3 regions of the Streptomyces sp. NPDC048416 genome follow, and region 1 is predicted to be linked to each of the others. Evidence: riboswitches for the same ligand, from Rfam matches in the RefSeq annotation. Region 1 holds a riboswitch; each other region holds the start of a gene.
The links. Region 1 has a riboswitch for cobalamin ahead of ACGFW5_RS18910 (HoxN/HupN/NixA family nickel/cobalt transporter). Riboswitches for the same ligand answer to the same signal wherever they lie in the genome.
Positions count from the first base shown of each region.

Region 2: it holds a riboswitch for cobalamin, as region 1 does, so the genes downstream of both, ACGFW5_RS29885 (cobalamin biosynthesis protein) here and ACGFW5_RS18910 (HoxN/HupN/NixA family nickel/cobalt transporter) in region 1, are expected to answer to the same signal.
Region 3: it holds a riboswitch for cobalamin, as region 1 does, so the genes downstream of both, ACGFW5_RS04660 (ribonucleoside-diphosphate reductase subunit alpha) here and ACGFW5_RS18910 (HoxN/HupN/NixA family nickel/cobalt transporter) in region 1, are expected to answer to the same signal.

Region 1 covers NZ_JBICXU010000013.1:113,655-120,320, forward strand. The annotation lists gene ACGFW5_RS18895 (ABC transporter ATP-binding protein) at 1-1,117, shown strand, start outside; gene ACGFW5_RS18900 (YybH family protein) at 1,295-1,660, opposite strand; gene ACGFW5_RS18905 (LysR family transcriptional regulator) at 1,795-2,673, shown strand; gene ACGFW5_RS18910 (HoxN/HupN/NixA family nickel/cobalt transporter) at 2,693-3,787, opposite strand; cobalamin riboswitch at 3,828-4,044, opposite strand; gene ACGFW5_RS18915 (ArsR/SmtB family transcription factor) at 4,121-4,510, shown strand; gene ACGFW5_RS18920 (hypothetical protein) at 4,551-4,832, opposite strand; gene ACGFW5_RS18925 (arsenate reductase family protein) at 4,950-5,312, shown strand; gene ACGFW5_RS18930 (Gfo/Idh/MocA family protein) at 5,320-6,243, opposite strand; gene ACGFW5_RS18935 (hypothetical protein) at 6,425-6,666, shown strand, end outside.
Region 2 covers NZ_JBICXU010000033.1:29,204-35,869, forward strand. The annotation lists gene ACGFW5_RS29875 (putative cobaltochelatase) at 1-1,811, opposite strand, end outside; gene ACGFW5_RS29880 (cobyric acid synthase) at 1,864-3,405, opposite strand; gene ACGFW5_RS29885 (cobalamin biosynthesis protein) at 3,387-4,343, opposite strand; cobalamin riboswitch at 4,440-4,581, opposite strand; gene ACGFW5_RS29890 (hypothetical protein) at 4,682-4,903, opposite strand; gene ACGFW5_RS29895 (anion permease) at 4,938-6,206, opposite strand; gene ACGFW5_RS29900 (lysozyme) at 6,318-6,666, opposite strand, start outside.
Region 3 covers NZ_JBICXU010000002.1:413,255-419,920, forward strand. The annotation lists gene ACGFW5_RS04645 (tetratricopeptide repeat protein) at 1-412, shown strand, start outside; gene def (peptide deformylase) at 493-1,125, shown strand; gene ACGFW5_RS04655 (ribonucleotide-diphosphate reductase subunit beta) at 1,205-2,233, opposite strand; gene ACGFW5_RS04660 (ribonucleoside-diphosphate reductase subunit alpha) at 2,233-4,614, opposite strand; cobalamin riboswitch at 4,739-4,883, opposite strand; gene ACGFW5_RS04665 (Uma2 family endonuclease) at 5,001-5,585, shown strand; gene mctP (monocarboxylate uptake permease MctP) at 5,649-6,666, opposite strand, start outside.

The DNA of each region.
Region 1 (6,666 bases):
GCTCGACCGGTACCGGGCGATCGGGCAGCGGGTCGACGCCGCGACCGACAAGGCCATGCACCAGGGCGCCCGTTACTCGGTGTTCGGCGCGCTCGCCGGCGGCCTCGCGGCCGGGGCGGTGTGGGCGGCGCTCGCCTGGCTGCTCGGGTCGGGGCGGATGTCGGTGGCGTCGGCGGGCACCGCGGTGTTCGCGCTGCGCACGGTCGGCTCCTCGCTGCACGGCGTGGTCGGCTACGGCACACGGCTGTTTCGGACGGGGCTCTACCTGGACGACTGGGCGGAGTTCATCGACGAGGCGGGCGGGCACCGGATGGCGCGCGGGCAGGTGGTCCCGCCGGCGCCCGGCGTCGTACGCGCCGAGGCGCTGACGTACCGCTACCCGGGAAGCGAACGGCCCGCCCTGGAGAAGGTGACCCTTGAGGTACGCAGGGGCGAGGTGCTGGCGCTCGTCGGCGAGAACGGGTCGGGCAAGACCACCCTCAGCAAGCTGCTCACCGGGCTCTATCTGGCCGACGAAGGGACGGTGACCTGGGACGGGGTCGCGGTGGAGCGGTGCGATCCGCTGGCGCTGTGGCGCCAGACCGCCGTCGTGCCGCAGGACTTCGCGCACTGGCCGATGTCCGCGCGTGACAACATCACGCTCGGCCAGCCGCACGGGGGCGACGAGGCGGTGCTGCGCGCCGCGGCCCACTCCGGCGCGTCGGAGGTCGTCGACGGGCTGCGCAGCGGGCTCGACACGCTGCTCGCGCGGGAGTGGTTCGGCGGGGTGGAGCTGTCCGGCGGGCAGTGGCAGCGGATCGCGATCGCGCGGGCCTTCCACCGGCCGGCCGGGCTGCTCGTGATGGACGAGCCGACGAGCGCGCTCGACGCACGGGCCGAGCACCGCATCTTCACCGGCCTGCGAACGATCGCGCAGGACCGGGCGGTGGTCCTGGTGACCCACCGCCTCGCGAACGTCGCGGTCGCGGACCGCATCGTCGTCCTCGACCGGGGCCGGATCATCCAGCAGGGCACCTTCGCCGAACTCGTCGCATCCGATGGCCTGTTCAGAGAACTGTGGCTGCTCCAGAACGACCGGGGCGTACCGGGGCCGCGCGCGCCCCAGGGGGACGGATAGCGGCCGGGCGACACCGTGCAGCCGGGCGACACCGTGCGGGAGGACGACACCGCGCGGGAGGACGACACCGCGCGGGAGGACGACACCTCCGTATCCGCCCCGCGCACGCCCCGGAACGTCCTGGTCCGCCAAGCGTCAAGAGCCGAGCACCCTGCATCAAGCGCCCTACTGTGCCGCTCAGTTGGCGGGTGTGACGAACTCCGGCTGGTCGAGGAAGCGGAGCCAGCTTCCGTCGGGCTGGCGGCGCACGACCTGGGCGCGGGCGCCGCTGCCGTCCTTCGGCGGAGTCGCGGTGAGGGCGATGTCGCCGTTGATCAGCGTCGGCAGCGGCTCCTCCCGCTCGAAGCGGGGCCGGCCGGCGAGCACCTTCTCCCACAGCTCGCGGATCGCCTCCCGGCCCACCGTCCGGCTGCCCGGCGGGAAGGCCAGCACCGCGTCCTCCTCATAGAGCGCGGCGACTCCGGCCGCGTCCCCCGCGTTGGACCGCTCGACGAACAGGCGGGTGATGTCCTCGGGCCGCATGGCCTTCTCGTACTCCGGCATGGGTTCTCCTCCTGGAATCGCGCTTCGGTACGTCTTGTGGGCGTTTCGGTTCCGTCTTCCGGCACGTCCCAGCCTGGGTCCGCCGCGACCAGAAGTCCAACAGATGGATCGGATGGGAACTAGAATCCACAGTCATGGACCTGAGGCAGCTCGAATATTTCGTCGCCGTCGCCGAGGAGCAGAACTTCACGCGCGCGGCCGAGCGGGTGCACATCAGCCAGTCGGGCGTCAGTGCCCAGATCCGGCAGCTGGAACGGGAGCTCGGGGCCGAGTTGTTCGACCGGTCGGCGCGCGCCGCCACCCTCACCACCGCGGGCAGGGCGGCGCTCGAACACGCCCGCGCCACGCTCTCGGCCGCCGGGGCGGTGAGCCAGGCGGTGGGCGAGGTGACCGGCCTGCTCCGGGGCCGGCTCACCATCGGGATGGTCATCGGCTGCACCGTCACCCCGCTGTTCGACGCGCTCGCCGCGTTCCACCGGGCACATCCCGGCGTGGAGATCTCCCTGCTGGAGGACCGTTCCGACCGGCTCGTCGACGGCGTCCGCGCCAGCGCCGTCGACCTCGCGCTCATCGGAACGCCGACTGCGACCCATGACGGACTGGAGACGCTGACGATCATCAGCGAGACGCTCGTCGCGGCGGTCCCGGCCGGCCATCCCCTGGCGCGGCGGCGGCGCGTGACCCTGAGCGACCTGACCGCGTACCCGATCGTCTGCATGCCCCCGGGCACGGGCCTGCGCACCGTCTTCGACCGGGCCTGCGCCGCCCAGCGGCTCAAGCCCGCGATCGCGTGGCAGGCCAGTGCCGCGGACGCCATCGCCGACCTCGCCGACCGCGGGCTCGGTGTCGCCGTCCTCTCCGAGTCGATGGCGGCCCGCTACCGCGAACGGCTCACCGCCCGCCCCATCGACGACCTCGACACACCCGCGTTCCTCTGCCTCGTCCACAAGCCCCACCCCAGCCCCGCGGTAAGGGAGTTGCTTGCGCACAGCCGACGAGCCTTCCTGCCCTAGGGGGTGGCGCGGCCCCGCGTCACGCGTTGGACGCCGCCCACTTCTGCTCCACCTTCCCCAGCCGCCAGTACGCCAGCGCCGCCGCCCACACCACCACGAACAGGCCGACGATGACGAAGCCGACGTTGTCCAGGTTCAGGTCCGCGATCCAGCCGCTGACCGGGTCGGTGAGGTCGAACTTCTCGTGCACGACCCCGACCAGTTCGATGGTGCCGATGAAGAAGGCGACGGCGATCGACAGGCCGGTGATGGTGAGGTTGTAGTACACCTTGCGGACCGGGTTGGAGAAGGCCCACTGGTAGGCGAAGTTCATGAACGTGCCGTCCAGGGTGTCGAACAGGCTCATCCCTGCGGCGAACAGCAGCGGCAGGCACAGGATCGCGTACCAGGGCAGACCGGCGGCGGCGCCCGTGCCGGCCATCACCATCAGGGTGACCTCGGTGGCGGTGTCGAAGCCGAGGCCGAACAGGAAGCCCAGCGGGAACATCTGGCCCGGCCGCGTGATGGACTTGGTGAAGCGGCCCAGGATGCGGTTCATGAACCCCCGCGAGTCCAGGTGGGCTTCGAGCTCCTTCTCGTCGTACGCGCCCGCCCGCATCGCACGGAACACCTTCAGGATGCCGAACAGGGCCACCAGGTTGAGCGCGGCGATGAGGTAGAGGAAGGAGCCGGAGGCGGTGGTTCCGAGGACGCCGAGCACCTGGTGGGTGTCGGACTTCTCGTTCATGATGGTGCCCGCCAGATGTGCGCCGCCGGCCACCAGCGCCGCCATGATGACGACGACGCTGGAGTGCCCGAGCGCGAACCAGAAGCCCACGGAGACCGGCCGTTTGCCGTCGGCCATCAGCTTGCGGGTGGTGTTGTCGATGGCGGCGATGTGGTCGGCGTCGAAGGCGTGCCGCATCCCGAGGGTGTACGCGGTGATGCCGAGGCCGATGCCGTACGTCTTGGTGCCGACCGCATAGTGCTCGGGGGCCACCAGGAGGAACAGGATGCCGAACGCGGCCACGTGCAGGGCCGCTATCACCGCAAGGAGCAAGCCCGTGCGGACGGTGTCCTCGCGCCGCCAGTGGAAGGTCGGCGCGGCGGTGGCCGGCTGGGTGGATGTACTCATGGGCAGGGTCATACGGGTCACGCTCCAGCACCTCGTGGATCACTTCGTGAGATGCCGCGGCCGGTCTCCTGGCTGACGGGTGGGTGCGGCCGCCCCGGCCTTCCCAGCCAGGTGGATGCTGGCCAGTGGCGTCGCGAGGGGACGGCTGCTCCCCCGAGAAATCCGGGGGAACCCGATCACAGTGGCGAGGGCCGCTCCGGTTTCGCACCGGTCTTCCCGAACACCACGGCCAGGTCACCCTAGACGCTGCGGAGTTGCCCGCACAGCTGCACAGCTGTGCAGGTATCGAAGATCACACGGAGCGGCCCGGCGCGCTCCTGCGAGGATGCGGGTATGCATCTCGTCCCCGCCGAGCGCGCCGGCCACCGCACCATCGACGGCCACCGTGTCTGTGACGCCATCGCCGCGATCGGCGACCCCGGTCGCGTACGCGCCTGGGCCGAGCGGTTCTCGCTGCTCGCCGACCCCAACCGGCTCGCGCTGCTGCTCGCCCTGCACCGGGCCGGGCCGCTGGCCGTCTCCGACCTCGCGGTCGCCACGGGCATGCGCGACCCGGCCGTCTCGCAGGCACTGCGCCTGCTGCGGGCCGCCGGGACGGTCGCCGGGGAGAAGGACGGGCGGGTGGTGCGCTACCGGGTGGTGGACGAGGCGACCGCGCGCCTCCTGGACCAGTACGCGATGACGCCCTCGGGGACCGGCCCCGGCCACGCCTCGACGGCATGACCGGGACCGGGCGCGGCGACGGACCGGCCGCCGCCGGTGATCAGCGCCCGTCGTAGATCAGCGCACGCACCATCCGGCAGGTCGTCTCCGACGGCGGGTGCACGCCGATGAGTGCGGCTACGCCGCGTATCGTGCGGTCGGGCGCCTGCTCGGGCCGGTACACACCCGTGTCGAGCAGCGCGATGGCCAGGCGCATGGCCTTCAGACGCCGGTTGTGGGACTCGTACCACACGCGCGGCCGCCCGGCGGGCAGCGGCACCTTGCGAAGGGGCCGGAGGGACAGCTGTTTCGGGGCGTGCGAGGCGAGTACGGCAGCGGTCATGGGCATCCTCCTGGACAGTCGGGGACCCTCACTTACTCCCTCGATTTTACTGGGGACCACTGACAATCGTCCCTGGCCGGAAGGGCTTTGAGGGGGCTCGCGGGTAACCTTGCGGGCATGGAGATCTGGATCAACCCGGCCTGTTCGAAGTGCCGCAGCGCGGTGAGTCTGCTGGACGCCGAGGGCGCCGACTACACGGTGCGCCGCTACCTCGAAGACGTGCCGTCCCCGGACGAGATCCGGGCCGTCCTCGGCCGGCTCGGCCTCGAACCGTGGGACATCACGCGCACCCAGGAGGAAGCCGCCAAGGAGCTCGGCCTCAAGGACTGGCCGCGCGACGCGGACGCCCGCGAGCGCTGGGTGACGGCGCTCGCCGAGCACCCGAAGCTGATCCAGCGCCCGATCATCACGGCGGACGACGGCACGGCCGTGGTGGGCCGTACCGACGACGCCGTACGCGATGCGCTGACCCGCAGGTAGCGCCGCATCAGGCCCGGTCGAGCTGTGCCTCGGCGTCGGAAAGGAGCTCGGTGATCCGCGCCCCGAACCGTGCGTCGCAGGGGTGCGGCACCCCGGTGCGGGCCGATGCGAGGAGGGCGTCGATCGCCGCGCCGAACGCGTCGAGCGCGCCGCCCCACTCGGGCATCGCCGCCGAGCCCGCCGCGCCGAGCAGCCTCACCTCGACGCCCGCGGCCGCCGGGGGCGCGGTGAAGCTCAGGTCGGCGGTGCTGGAGGCGCCGGAGGCGTGACGCAGGATCAGGTGCGCGGTGTCCCCGAGGCCGGGCGCGGCCGTCACCTGCGTCACCTCGCCGAGCACCCCGGCGAGGACGGCGAGGGCGTGCGGGCCGACGTCCCAGAGCGCGCCCTTCTCGCCGCGCCAGGGCGAGGCGGCGTACGGGCTGCGTTCGGCGCCCGGCGTGAACAGCGACCCGTACCACCGGGCGTGTCCGGTGAACCAGCCCTCCGTCCCGGTCTGCTGGGCCACCCACGCGGCGGTCTCCTTCGCGAAACGCAGGGTGAAGAAGACGACGGAGGCGACCCGGGCACGCTCGGCCTCGTCGGCGAGCTCACGGGCCACCGCGACATCGGTGGCGACCGGCTTGTCCAGAAGCAGATGGCAGCCCGCCCGCGCCGCCCTGATCGCCAGCGGTGCCTGGACGTCCGGCGGCAGCGCGAAGGCGACCGCGTCGCAGTCCGCGAACAGCGCGTCCGCGTCCTCGTACACCCTGACCCCGTGCGCGTCCGCGACGGCGGCGGCGGCCTCGGGGCGCCGCCCCCACACCCCCGCGAAGTCGACGCCGGGATGCGCGGCGAGCGCCGGTGCGTGGGTGGCGACGGCCCAGGCGCCGGTACCGAGGAGGCCGATGCGGGGGGTGCTGACGATGGGGTTCATGGGATTCATGGGGTTCATGGGGCCAGTCTGCCCCGGACGGAATTGCGGTGGCGGCGCCCGGGGGGTGCGGTGTTACGTTTCCGGGAGCCGGCCGCGGGACTTCGGTGCGACTTCCGGGACTTGCCTCTGAAGCAAACATTTCGCTGCTCGCGCCCCCTTTCCCCGGCCGGCTTCCCTCTTTCACCCCCGGGAGATCCCCATGGCTCAGGAGAGCCGCGCCGAGCTGGTGGCGGCCGAGGACGTGCTCCTCTTCGTGAACGCCGCCGTCACGGCCACCGGACAGCGCGAGTTCCGCTCGGCCGCGGGCGAGCAACGGCTCTCCCTCGCCTTCCTCCACGCGTACGTGCGCGTCAACTACCGCCGGGTGTACGCCGCAGTGCTCGCGCTGGACATCAACGACCACAACGCCGCGCTCATCGTGCGCCACCTCCTGGAGAACGC
Region 2 (6,666 bases), on a different contig from region 1:
AGCAGCGGACGCCGCGACGGGTCGCGAAGGCGCTCCACGCGCAGTACGTCATGGGCCTTGAGCAGGCCCGCCGCGAGCGGGGTGCGCCCTCCGGTCGGCAGTGTTTCGAGCCGGGCCGCGGCCGCGTCCACCGACGAGGTGGGCGGAAGCGCCAGCTCGGCCTCCTTGCCGCGGAAGGTGATCAGGCCGACCTTGTCACGGCGCTGGTAGGCGTCGAGGAGCAGCGAGAGCACCGCGCCCTTGACCGCGCTCATCCGCTGCCGCGCCGCCATCGACCCGGACGCGTCCACCACGAAGAGCACGAGGTTGCCCTCGCGGCCCTCGCGGGTGGCCTGGCGCAGATCGTCGCGGCGTACGACAAGACCCCGGCCGGAGCGTCCGCGTACCCGCTGGTGCGGGGCGGCGGCCTGCACCGTCGCCGTCAAGTGGAGCTTGGTGAGCGCCCCTTGGGGGCGGCGCGAACCGGTGGTGCGGCCGTGGTCGGTGCGGGCCCGCGAGCGCCGGCCCGCCGCGCCCTCGCCGAGCCCGGGCACGCTCAGCATCTTCGTGCGGAACGGCTCGGCGGCCTTCACCGCGGCGCGCTCACCCGGGCCGCCCGGCGCGGGGGCCGCGGGCGGCTCCACCGCGTCGGAGGATTCCGGGGACTCGGCCGGTCCGGACTCGGCGGGCGACTGCGGGGACTCGGAGGACTCGGGGGACTCCGGGGAGTTGCCCTGCGGCGGCACCCCGCCGCCCCCGCCACCGCCTCCGGGGCCCTCGGGGTCCGGGTCCGGATCGTCGTCGCCCTCGGCGCCCTCGTTGCCCTGGAACTGCTCCAGGGTCTCGTCGAGCTTGTCCTGGTCGAGGCCCGGCGCGTCGAACGGGTTGCGCCTGCGGCGGTGCGGCAGCGCGAGCAGCGCGGCCTGCCGGACGTCGTCGCTCGTCACCTCGGTGCGGCCCGCCCACGCGGCGAGCGCGGTCGCGGTGCGTGCCATCACGATGTCGGCGCGCATGCCGTCGACCTCGAACGCGGCGCAGGTCGCGGCGATCTGGAGAAGCACCGCGTCGCCGAGCACGACCGAGGGCAGCAACTCCCGTGCCGACACGATGCGTTGGCGCAGCGCGTCCTCGTCGTCGGCCCAGCGCGCGGCGAACGCCGCCGGGTCGTCGTCGTGGGCGAGACGGCGGCGCACCACCTCGACGCGCTGCTCGGGCTCGCGCGAGGCGGCGACCTCGACGGTCAGGCCGAACCGGTCGAGCAACTGCGGCCGCAGCTCGCCCTCTTCGGGGTTCATCGTGCCCACCAGCAGGAACCGCGCGGCGTGCCGCACCGAGACGCCCTCGCGCTCGACGTAGGACGAGCCCATCGCGGCGGCGTCGAGCAGCAGGTCGATGAGGTGGTCGTGGAGCAGGTTGACCTCGTCGACGTACAGGATGCCGCGGTGGGCGTCGGCGAGCAGGCCCGGCTCGAAGGCCTTCACGCCCTCGCCGAGTGCCCGCTCGATGTCGAGCGCGCCCACCAGACGGTCCTCGGAGGCGCCGACCGGCAGCTCGACCATCCGTGCGGGACGGGCGCCGCACGGCCCGCTCTCGTGCGGCCCGTCCGGGCACTGGGCGTCGGGCGCCGCCGGGTCACAGCTGAACCGGCAGCCCGGCACGACCGCGACCGCGGGCAGCAGATCAGCGAGCGCCCGAACGGCGGTGCTCTTGGCGGTGCCCTTCTCACCCCGGACGAGGACGCCGCCCACCGCCGGGCTGACGGCGTTCAGGAGCAGCGCGAGGCGCAGGTCGTCCATGCCGACGACGGCCGTGAACGGATACCGGGTGCTCATGTGCCGATGTCTCCTTCGAGTAGTGCTGTACGCGGCGGGCGGGCGGGGGTGGTCATGGGGCCCCCGGCGGGATGAACGGCAGCCCGGCGGGCGGGCCCTGCTCGATCAGCCGCAGCAGGGCGTCGGTGTCCGCGTGTTCTTCGATCAGGTCGCCGAGCCGGTCGAGCTGTTCCTCGCGCAGCACACCGAACGAGGTGTCGGGCGCGGGCACGAACCGGCGGCCCGCGTCCGTCGCGACCTGCGCGAGGAAGCGCCGCCGGAACGCGTCGCTCTCCAGGGAGCCGTGCCAGTGGGTGCCCCAGACCGGGCCGACCCGGCACCCGTCCAAGAAGGGCTCCCCGCCCAGGACTTCGGCCACGCCATGGTGGATCTCGTACCCCTCGACGCGCTCGCCGAGCGCCGTGCCGACCGGCCGCGCCAGGGTCTTCTCGGCGGCGAACCGCACCCGCACCGGCAGCAGGCCCAGGCCAGCCACCGATCCGGCCTTCGACTCGACGTCGTCCTCGATGTGCTCGCCGAGCAGCTGGAACCCGCCGCAGATGCCGAGCACCGGGCGGCCTTCGGCGGCCCTGCGCGCGAGCGCCGCCGCGAGGCCGCGCTCGCGCAGCCACGCGAGGGCGCGGACGGTGCCGCGTGTGCCCGGCACCACCACGAGGTCGGCGTCGGCCAGCTCCTCGGGCCGGTCGACGAACCGCACGACCACACCGGGCTCGGCCGCCAGCGCGTCCACGTCGGTGAAGTTGGACATCAGCGGCACCGCGCACACCGCGACCCGCAGCACGTCCTCGCCGACCGGTGGCGCCACCACGGACTCCCGTACGGCGCCGCGCATCGACACCCTGAGCCCGTCCTCCTCGTCGATGCCGAGGCCGTGGGCGTAGGGGAGGATCCCGTAGGTGTGCCGGCCGGTGAGGCCGCGCAGCATCTCGATGCCGGGCTCCAGGAGCGACACGTCGCCCCGGAACTTGTTGACGACGTACCCGGCGACCAGCGCCTGGTCCTCGGGGCTGAGCAGCGCCGTCGTCCCGAAGAAGGAGGCGAACACCCCGCCGCGGTCGATGTCGCCGACCACCACGACGGGCAGCCGCGCGGCCCGCGCGATGCCCATGTTGACGATGTCGGTGCGCCGCAGATTGATCTCGGCCGGGCTGCCCGCCCCCTCGCAGATCACGGCGTCATACGTGCCCCGAAGCTCCTCAAGGCACTCCAGGACGGTGCCGAGCAGCGCCTCCCGGCCGCGTCCGCCCAGTGCCTCGCCCGAGGACGGGCCCGCGGAGCCGAAGAACCCGCGGGCGCTCAGCTCGCCCACCGGCTTGCCCATGAGGACGACCTGGCTGGAGCGGTCGCTGCCCGGCTTGAGCAGCACCGGGTTCATGAGCGCGCTGGGCTCCACGCGCGCCGCCTGCGCCTGCATCGCCTGCGCCCGGCCGATCTCCGCGCCCTCCCGCGTGACGAACGAGTTCAGCGACATGTTCTGCCCCTTGAACGGCGCGACCTTCACGCCCCGGCGCACCAGCCAGCGACAGATGCCGGCCGTGACGACGCTCTTGCCCGCGTCCGACGTCGTGCCCGCGATCAGCAGCCCGCCACCCATGTACGTCCCTTTCTCACAGCGGCCCTCGTGGCGACGGCGGTGGCCAGCGTCAGCCAGCCCACCGTGCGCGAGAGCCGTACCGCCCGTTCGATGTCGGCGACCGCGACCGGCCGCCCCCGCGCGTTCAGGACCGGCCGGTGCTCGACGCGTCCCGCGTAGGACAGCGTGCCGCCGAGCCGCACGCCGAGTGCGCCCGCGAAGGAGGCTTCGACCGGGCCGGCGTTGGGGCTCGGGTGTTGTGCGGCGTCGGCGCGCCAGGCCCGTACCGCGCCCTTGGTGTCCGGTCCCGCGAGCGCGGCCAGGGCCGCGGTGAGCCGGGCGCCGGGCCAGCCCGCCACATCGTCCAGACGTGCCGAAGCCCAGCCGTATCTGCGGTACTTGACCGACTTGTGACCGATCATCGCGTCCAGCGTGTTGACCGCGCGGAAGCCCACGAGGCCCGGCACGCCCGCGAGCGCGCCCCACACCAGAGCGCCGACGACGGCGTCCGAGGTGTTCTCGGCGACCGACTCGACCACGGCCCGCGCGATGCCGTCGCTGTCCAGGGACTGCGGGTCGCGCCCGCACAGATGCGGAAGGCGCTCCCGCGCCACCTCGATGTCGCCCGCCGCCAGTGCGCCGCCGATCGCCCGCGCCTCGCGGCCGAGCGACGTGCCGCCCACCACCGACCAGGTGGCGGCGGCGGTCAGCGCGACGCTCGCGGCGGGACGGCATCGCAGGGCTCGGGAGGCGAGGGCCGCGGTGGCCGCGGCGCCGCCCGCGCACACGATCGTGTGCAGCGCGCCCCAGCCGCGGTGGTCGCGCCACAGGGCGCGCTCGACGGCGCCCGCCGCCCGGCCGAACGCGGCGACCGGATGGCCGCGGCGCGGGTCGCCGAGCAGGAGGTCGCCGATGAGACCGGCCGTGGCGCCGTAGGCGAAGGTGCGATCGGCCCGCATCCGCTCAGCCCGCCAGGGCGTCGCGGGAAGGACCGGAAAGTCTGGGCAGGCAGGCGCGCATGGCGGTATGTCCTCACTCAGGGTGTCCGCGCCCTGGTTCGACGTGACCGGCGGCGAGAGTTCCTGGCTCACGGGGATCGCTCCCCGGTGACAGTGGCGGGACCGCGCCGGATTCTCACCGGCTTCCTCTTCTGCCGCCGTAGCTGGCCGGTGCAGTCCACCACGCTGTGAGAACAGCCGTCAACTTGCTGTTGACCTGCGGCGCGAGAGCGTGCCCTGGCGCACGGAAAACCGCCCCGCGGCAGGAGCCGAAGGGCGGTTCACCGGGTGCCCGTGGGTCAGGCGACGATCAGATGGATCCCGTACGCCACGGCCGCCGCGCAGAGCGCGAAGCAGGCGTACGCGGTGGTGCGGGCCACGAGCACATGGCCCGATCCCGAGGCCGCGGCCTCCCGCTTGGTGAGGCCGACGATGCCGACGGTGAACAGGCCCACCAGGCCGACGGTCACCGCGAGGCTTACGCCGAAGACGGAGCCGAGAGCCGCCCAGTCGATGCGCATGAGGATTCCTTACCTGTACCTGGTCAGTGCCTGGTCAGACCGCAGCCGGGGTGGGCGGGTCCGCGGGGGCCACCGGGGCCGGGGCCTGGATCGTGGCCCTGAGGTCGGTGGACGCGACGGCGATGCCGGTCGGCGGCGGGCTGACCGCGGCGATCGCGGTGGTGATGACACCGGCGGGCTCGGCCGCGGGGGCCTCGTCGATCTCGTCGGCGGTGACGTTGTGCCGGTCGACCGGCTGGCGGCGCGACAGCTTCCAGATGGTGCCCGAGCCGGCGATCAGGAGAAGGGCGACGGCGGCGATGCCCCAGGCGCCCTGCCGGGTGAGGAATTCCGCGCCCGCACCGACGACGGCGGCGGCCGGCAGCGTCAGGACCCAGGCGACGGCCATCCGGGTCGCGGTGGACCAGCGGACCACCCCGCCCTTGCGGCCGAGGCCCGCGCCCATGACCGAGCCGGAGCAGACCTGGGTGGTGGAGAGCGAGAAGCCGAGGTGCGAGGAGGCGAGGATGACGGTGGCGGCGCCGGTCTGGGCGGCGAAGCCCTGCGGCGGCCGGAGCTCGGTCAGGCCCTTGCCCATGGTGCGGATGATGCGCCAGCCGCCGATGTAGGTGCCCATCGCGATGGCGAGGCCGGCCGAGACGATGACCCACAGCGGGGGGTTCGCACCCGGGCTCAGGACACCGCCGGTGACCAGGGCGAGGGTGATGATGCCCATCGTCTTCTGGGCGTCGTTGGTGCCGTGGGCGAGCGAGACGAGCCCGGCCGAGGCGATCTGGCCGGCGCGGTAGCCCTTCGCGGTGGCCTTCTCGTCGGTGTTCCGGTTGATCCGGTAGGTGAGCCGGGTGGCCAGCATCGAGGCGATGCCCGCGACGACCGGCGCGGCGACGGCGGGGAGCAGCACCTTGGTGACGACGGTGGAACCGTTGACCGAGGACCAGCCGGCCGACATGACCGCGGCGCCGATGAGACCGCCGAACAGGGCGTGCGAGGAGCTGGAGGGCAGCCCGAGCAGCCAGGTCAGCAGGTTCCAGAGGATGGCACCGACCAGGGCCGCGAAGATGACCTCGGTCCGGATGCCTTTCTCGTCGATGATGCCGCCGGAGATCGTCTTGGCGACCTCCACCGACAGGAACGCGCCGACCAGGTTGAGCGCGGCGGACAGGGCGACCGCGGCTTTGGGCTTCAGGGCGCCGGTCGAGATGGTGGTGGCCATCGCGTTGGCGGTGTCGTGGAAACCGTTCGTGAAATCGAACACTAGAGCTGTCACGATCACAATCGCGAGCAGCAGCGTGATGTGTTCCATTTACCCAGGCAATCGTTCGACGTCAGTGTCGGGACGAACGTAAGTAACCTGAATGAACGGAAGATGAACTGAGGCGGGCGTCACGGTGTATGTAGGCGCGTCCGGGGCACATCACCCCGCCGCGAACCGCTTCAGCTGCGCAAAAGTCCCATTGAAGAGATTCTGGTCACCCGGCAGGGGGCCGCTTCCGTTGTCGTGCTGCCAGAGCGTCCAGTACGACCAGCCCGCGGGCAGCGCGCCCGGAGCGGTGGCGTACCGGGCCAGCCACAGGGGATGGCCGGCGGCGAAGGCGCGGCTGTGGCCGGTGCAGGCGTTCCACCAGGCCGTGCTCGTGTAGATCACCGGACGGCGGCCGGTGCGCAGCCGCACCTCGTCGCTGAACCCGGTGATCCAGGCGGCCATCGCGGCGGGGCTCAGCCCGTAGCAGGTGTCGCCGCTGCCGCCGTTGGCCTCCTTGCCG
Region 3 (6,666 bases), on a different contig from region 1:
GTCCTTCCCCGTGTTCGACGAGATCGAGCTGTGGGCGCCCTCGCCGGTGCCGACCTGGGTGGTCCTCCTCGAAGCGGCCACCGAGGCCGACCGGGACGCCCTGGAGCGCCTGGCCGCCGACGCGGGTTTCGCCGCCGAGGACTGGTCCTCGTCGGTACGCCTGCTGTGCCGGGCCTGCTCCGAATCGCAGATGCCGAGCGACGAGGGCGACGGCGAACACCTCGACCCGCACGACCACAGCGAGCCCGGCCACCCCGGCCCGCTGGGCCACCGCACCAACGGCGACCTGTGGGTCCCGGAACGCGAGTGCGGCATCGCGGCCCCGGCAGGTCTGGTGCGCGGGCTCCTCGACGGCTGGGTGGCCGACAATCCGGACAGCCGCGAGTGGCGGGATCTGGAAGAAGTCTGCTGAACGGCAGCGGAACCCGGCCGGGCCTGGCCTTAGGCTGTACGGGATCGGAATCGGGTTTTTGAGGAAGGCTTACGGCGGACATGGCGCAGCAGCAGACGGACCAGCAGGTCGAGAACGACGGGTTCGTCGTGGACACGGAGGACTGCGAGGCGCGTGAGCTGGCCCACCGCGAGCGCGGCACCGCCCGACCGATCACGGTCGTCGGCAACCCGGTCCTGCACAAGGAGTGCAAGGACGTCACCGCCTTCGACGGCGAGTTGGCCCAGCTGGTCGACGACATGTTCGCCAGCCAGAAGGCGGCCGAGGGCGTGGGCCTCGCGGCCAACCAGATCGGCGTGGACCTGAAGGTCTTCGTGTACGACTGCCTCGACGACGAGGGCGTGCGACACGTCGGCGTCGTCTGCAACCCGGTCGTCGAAGAGCTCCCCGCCGAGCTGCGCGTCCTGGACGAGTCCAACGAGGGCTGCCTGTCGGTGCCGACCGCGTACGCCGAGCTGGCCCGCCCCGACTACGCCGAGGTCAGCGGCCAGGATGCCGAGGGCAACCCGATCAAGGTGCGCGGCACCGGCTACTTCGCGCGCTGCCTCCAGCACGAGACGGACCACCTGTACGGGCGGCTCTACATCGACCGCCTCTCCAAGCGCGACCGCAAGGACGCACTGAAGCAGATGGCGGAGGGCACCGCCCGCTACGAGACGGTCCCGAACAACTGACGTAGTACGCCCACGAGTTGAGGCCCCGCCCCCCCCGGAATTCGCCTGGGGGAGCGGGGCCTCGGCCGTTCACGACGGACTAGAAGTCCTCGTCGAAGCCCACCGAACCCTCGACCGCCACCTGGTAGGCCGACGGGCGGCGCTCGAAGAAGTTCGTCAGCTCCTGGACGCCCTGGAGCTCCATGAACGAGAACGGGTTCGACGAGCCGTACACCGGCGGGAAGCCGAGCCGGGTCAGCCGCTGGTCGGCGACGCACTCCAGGTACTCGCGCATCGACTCGGTGTTCATGCCGGGCAGGCCCTCGCCGCACAGGTCGCGGCCGAACTGGAGCTCGGCGGCGACCGCCTCCTTCAGCATGTCGGTGACCTGCTGCTCCAGCTCGTCGTCGAAGAGCTCGGGTTCCTCCTTGCGGACGGTGTCCACGACCTCGAAGGCGAAGTTCATGTGCATCGTCTCGTCGCGGAACACCCAGTTGGTGCCGGTCGCCAGGCCGTGCAGCAGGCCCCGGCTGCGGAACCAGTACACGTAGGCGAAGGCCCCGTAGAAGAACAGGCCCTCGATGCACGCCGCGAAGCAGATCAGGTTGAGCAGGAAACGGCGCCGGTCGGCCTTGGTCTCCAGCCGGTCCAGCTTCTCGACCTCGTTGATCCACTTGAAGCAGAACTGCGCCTTCTCGCGGATCGAGGGGATCTCCTCGACCGCGTCGAACGCGGCGGCGCGGTCCTGCGGGTCGGGCAGGTAGGTGTCGAGCAGCGTCAGATAGAACTGGACGTGCACGGCCTCCTCGAAGAGCTGACGGCTCAAGTAGAGCCGCGCCTCGGGGGAGTTGATGTGCTTGTAGAGCGTGAGCACCAGGTTGTTGGAGACGATCGAGTCGCCCGTCGCGAAGAACGCGACCAGGCGGCCGATCATGTGCTGCTCGCCCGGCGTGAGCTTGGCGAGGTCGGCGACGTCGGAGTGGAGGTCGACCTCCTCCACGGTCCAGGTGTTCTTGATCGCGTCCCGGTACCGCTCGTAGAAGTCCGGGTAGCGCATCGGACGCAGGGTCAGTTCGAAGCCCGGATCGAGCAGGTTCTTGTTGATCGGGGCCTTGTCGGTGGAACTCATTACTGGCAGGCCTCGCAGGACTCGGGGTTTTCCAGGGAACAGGCGACCGCGTCGGCGTCGGGCGCGGCCTGCTGGACGGGGATGGTGGCGCTGGCCTGGGCGGCGCGGGCGATGCGGGTCGCCGGACGCGAGCGCAGGTAGTACGTCGTCTTCAGACCCTGCTTCCAGGCGTACGCGTACATCGACGACAGCTTGCCGATGGTGGGCGTCTCAAGGAACAGGTTGAGCGACTGCGACTGGTCGAGGAAGGGGGTGCGGGCGGCGGCCATGTCGATCAGGCCGCGCTGCGGGATCTCCCACGCCGTGCGGTACAGGGCGCGTACGTCGGCCGGGATCCAGCCGAAGCCCTGCACCGAGCCGCTGGCCTCGCGCAGCGCCTCGCGGGACTGGGCGTCCCACACACCGAGGTTCTTGAGCTCCTGCACCAAGTAGCCGTTCACCTGGAGGAATTCACCGCTCAGCGTCTCGCGCTTGAAGAGGTTGGAGACCTGCGGCTCGATGCACTCGTACACGCCCGCGATGGAGGCGATGGTCGCGGTCGGCGCGATCGCGAGGAGCAGCGAGTTGCGCATGCCGACCCTGGCGATGCGCTCGCGCAGGGCGGCCCAGCGCTCCGGCCAGGTCAGCTCGACGTCGTAGTGGTCGGGGTGGAGCACTCCGCGCGCGGTGCGGGTCTTGTCCCACGCCGGCAGCGGGCCGGACCGTTCGGCGAGGTCGGCGGAGGCCTCGTAAGCGGTCAGCATGATCCGCTCGGACAGCTTCGTCGACAGGGTCTTCGCCTCGGGGGAGTCGAAGGGCAGCCGCAGCTTGAAGAAGACGTCCTGGAGGCCCATCGCACCCAGGCCCACCGGACGCCACCGGGCGTTGGAGCGCCCGGCCTGCTCGGTCGGGTAGAAGTTGATGTCGACGACCCGGTCGAGGAAGGTCACGGCGGTGCGGACGGCCTCGTCCAGACGCTCCCAGTCGATGTCCTGGGAAGCGGTGTCCACGAACGCGCCGAGGTTGACCGAGCCGAGGTTGCACACGGCCGTCTCGCCGTCGTCGGTCACCTCCAGGATCTCGGTGCACAGGTTGGAGGAGTGGACCGTGTGGCCGGGCTCGGCCGTCTGGTTGGCGGTGCGGTTGGAGGCGTCCTTGAAGGTCATCCAGCCGTTGCCGGTCTGCGCGAGGGTGCGCATCATGCGGCCGTACAGGTCCCGGGCCGGCATGGTCTTCTGGGCGAGCCCGGCGGCCTCGGCCCTGCGGTAGGCGGCGTCGAACTCCTCGCCCCACAGGTCGACGAGCTCGGGCACGTCGGCCGGCGAGAACAGCGACCACGTGCCGTCGGCGTCGACGCGGCGCATGAACTCGTCGGGGATCCAGTGCGCGAGGTTCAGGTTGTGCGTACGGCGCTGGTCCTCACCGGTGTTGTCGCGCAGCTCAAGGAACTCCTCGATGTCACAGTGCCAGGTCTCCAGGTACACCGCGGCCGCGCCCTTGCGCCGGCCGCCCTGGTTGACCGCGGCCACCGAGGCGTCCAGCGTCTTGAGGAACGGGACGATGCCGTTGGAGTGGCCGTTGGTGCCCCGGATCAGCGAACCGCGGCCACGGATGCGGGAGTAGGAGAGCCCGATGCCGCCCGCGTGCTTCGAGAGCCGCGCCACCTGGTGGTAGCGGTCGTAGATCGAGTCGAGCTCGTCGAGCGGCGAGTCCAGCAGGTAGCAGGACGACATCTGCGGGTGGCGGGTGCCGGAGTTGAAGAGCGTGGGGGAGGACGGCAGGTAGTCCAGGCGGCTCATCAGGCCGTACAGGGACGCCACTTCGTCCAGCGCGCGCACCGACTCGTCCTCGGCGAGGCCGGATGCCACGCGCAGCATGAAGTGCTGGGGGGTCTCGACGACCTTGCGGGTGATCGGGTGGCGCAGCAGGTAGCGGGAGAAGAGGGTGCGCAGGCCGAAGTAGCCGAAGCGGTCGTCGGCGCCGTCGGCGAGCGCGGCGTCCACGAGGGCGTTCAGGCGCTCCGCGTGGGCGAGTACGAAGTCGGCGGTGCGGTCCGCGATCAGGCCCTCGCGGTGGCCGACGGCCACGGACGCGGAGAACGACACCGCGCCCTGGCTCGCGGCCTCTTCGGCGATGGTGACGGTGAGGAGGCGCGCGGCGAGGCGGGAGTACGCCGGGTCCTCGGAGATGAGCCCCGCGGCCGCCTCGGTGGCCAGCTCACGCAGCTCGGCCGTGTCGGAGCGGGCGTTGCGGCCCCGCAGCGCGGCGGCGGCGACCCGGCCCGGGTCGGTGTCCGGGAGGTCGGCGGTGAACTCGGTCAGGGTCCGCAGCAGCGCGGTCCCGGGGGCATCCGCGAGCTCATCGGTGATCGCTGAAGCGGGATCCGCTGGGGCGATGGTCACGTGGGGGCACTCCCTCGCTCGGCACGGGGCCTTCGGGGGAGGCGTCGGCGCGCGTCGGGGCAGCCCGCAGCGCGTCGTCCACCGGCCCAACCGCGAGGCCCGGACGTCTGGCACCCGGATCGGTCGAACCGGATGCGCCATCGGCAGGTCTTCGGACTCGGCCCGTACAAAAGGGTACGGGTCATACCGTTGCGGGACAGTTCCGGATTCGCACCGGATTCCCCTGCGGCGACAGCGAGGACGAGCATACATGTGGGGGCTGCCTCATCGAGCACCCCCCACATGTTGTGTCGCTGTGTTCGTGGGGGGCGTCGGACGGAACTCAGGCAACTGTCATTGGCCTCCGCTATCGTCGATGACAGACCTTTGAGGAAGGCGAGTGAGGCATGGTCGTCATGACGCACCGGGCCCAGATGCAGACCGAAGACTTCGAGACCCTCGCGCGCATAGGTGCCCGCGAGGTCGAGGGGCTGCGGCTTGAATTCATTGACGGGAAGCTGGGGGTCAAGGCCGTGCCGGACGGGGACCACGACCGAATCGTGCTGTGGCTGGCTCGCATCTGTATGCAGCACCGGCCTGAGCTGTGGCTTCACGTCGAGCGGGGTCTGGCGGTTCAGGAATACCGCTCGGGTCGCGCGCGCCCGGACGCGTCCATGGCCCCGGACGACGCGTTTGTGGGGCAGGGGGAGTGGGCCGATCCGGCACCCGTCCTCATGGTTGTCGAGGTCACCTCGTACGATTCCGACACGGACGCGCGTGATCGAAACGAGAAGCCGCGCGCCTACGCGGAGACCGGCATTCCTGTGTACCTCCTCATCGACCGGGAGCGCTGCGAGGTCATCGTCCGCAGCGAGCCTGACGGCATGCGGTACGAGAGCATCCGTACCGTCCCCTTCGGCAAGGACATCGACCTTCCCGAGCCCGTCGGCATCACCCTCCCCACCGAGCAGCTCAAGGACTGGGTGCGCTGACCCGCTCACGACGAAGGGCCGTGGCACCCCGGGTGCCACGGCCCGTCGTCGTTCAACGCAAACTCAGTGCGCCGTCCCCGCCGTCGCCGGCGGCAGCTCGGTCGCGACACCCGGGTCGCCCGCGTCCGCCGTGTAGTCCTCGGGCGACGTCTCGTCGACGCCGTCCGGGGCCTTCACGGCCCGCAGGACGAAGGTGAGGACCACGGTGACCACCACGTTCAGGACGAACGCGGTGAGCCCGATGTAGCCGATCTCGCCGATGCCCGGGATCTCCTTGGAGGAGCCGCCGAAGTGCTTCTGGGTGGGCGAGCCCACCCCGTACGCGGCGAGCGTGCCGTAGACCATGCCGACCGCCCAGCCGGCCAGCAGCGCCCAGCGGTGGAACCAGCGCGTGAACAGGCCGCCGACCAGGGCCGGGAAGGTCTGGAGGATCCAGATGCCGCCCAGGAGCTGGAAGTTGATGGCCACGGTCTTGTCCATGGTCAGGACGAAGACCAGCGCGCCGACCTTCACCACCAGCGAGACCAGCTTGGAGACCTTGGCCTCCTGCGAGGGCGTCGCGTCGGGCTTGATGAAGTCCTTGTAGATGTTGCGGGTGAAGAGGTTCGCGGCCGCGATGGACATGATGGCCGCGGGCACGAGAGCGCCGATGCCGATCGCCGCGAAGGCGACGCCCGCGAACCAGTCGGGGAACATGTCCTCGAAGAGCTGCGGGATCGCGAGCTGCCCGTTGGTGACCTTGACGCCCGCCGCGATCGCCATGAAGCCGAGCAGCGCGAGCAGGCCCAGCATCAGTGAATACAGCGGCAGGATCGTGGTGTTGCGGCGGATCACGTTGCGGCTGCGCGAGGAGAGCGTCGCCGTGATCGAGTGCGGGTACATGAACAGCGCGAGCGCCGAGCCGAGCGCGAGGGTGGCGTACGTCCACTGGCTCTTCTCGCCGGGCACGAGCGCCCCGGTCGGCTTGCCCCCGGGCGGCCCGGCGAACTTGTGCTGCGCCGCGCTGAAGATGGCGTCGAAGCCGCCCAGCTTGATCGGGATGTAGATGATCGCGACCGCGATGACGAGGTAGATCAGCCCG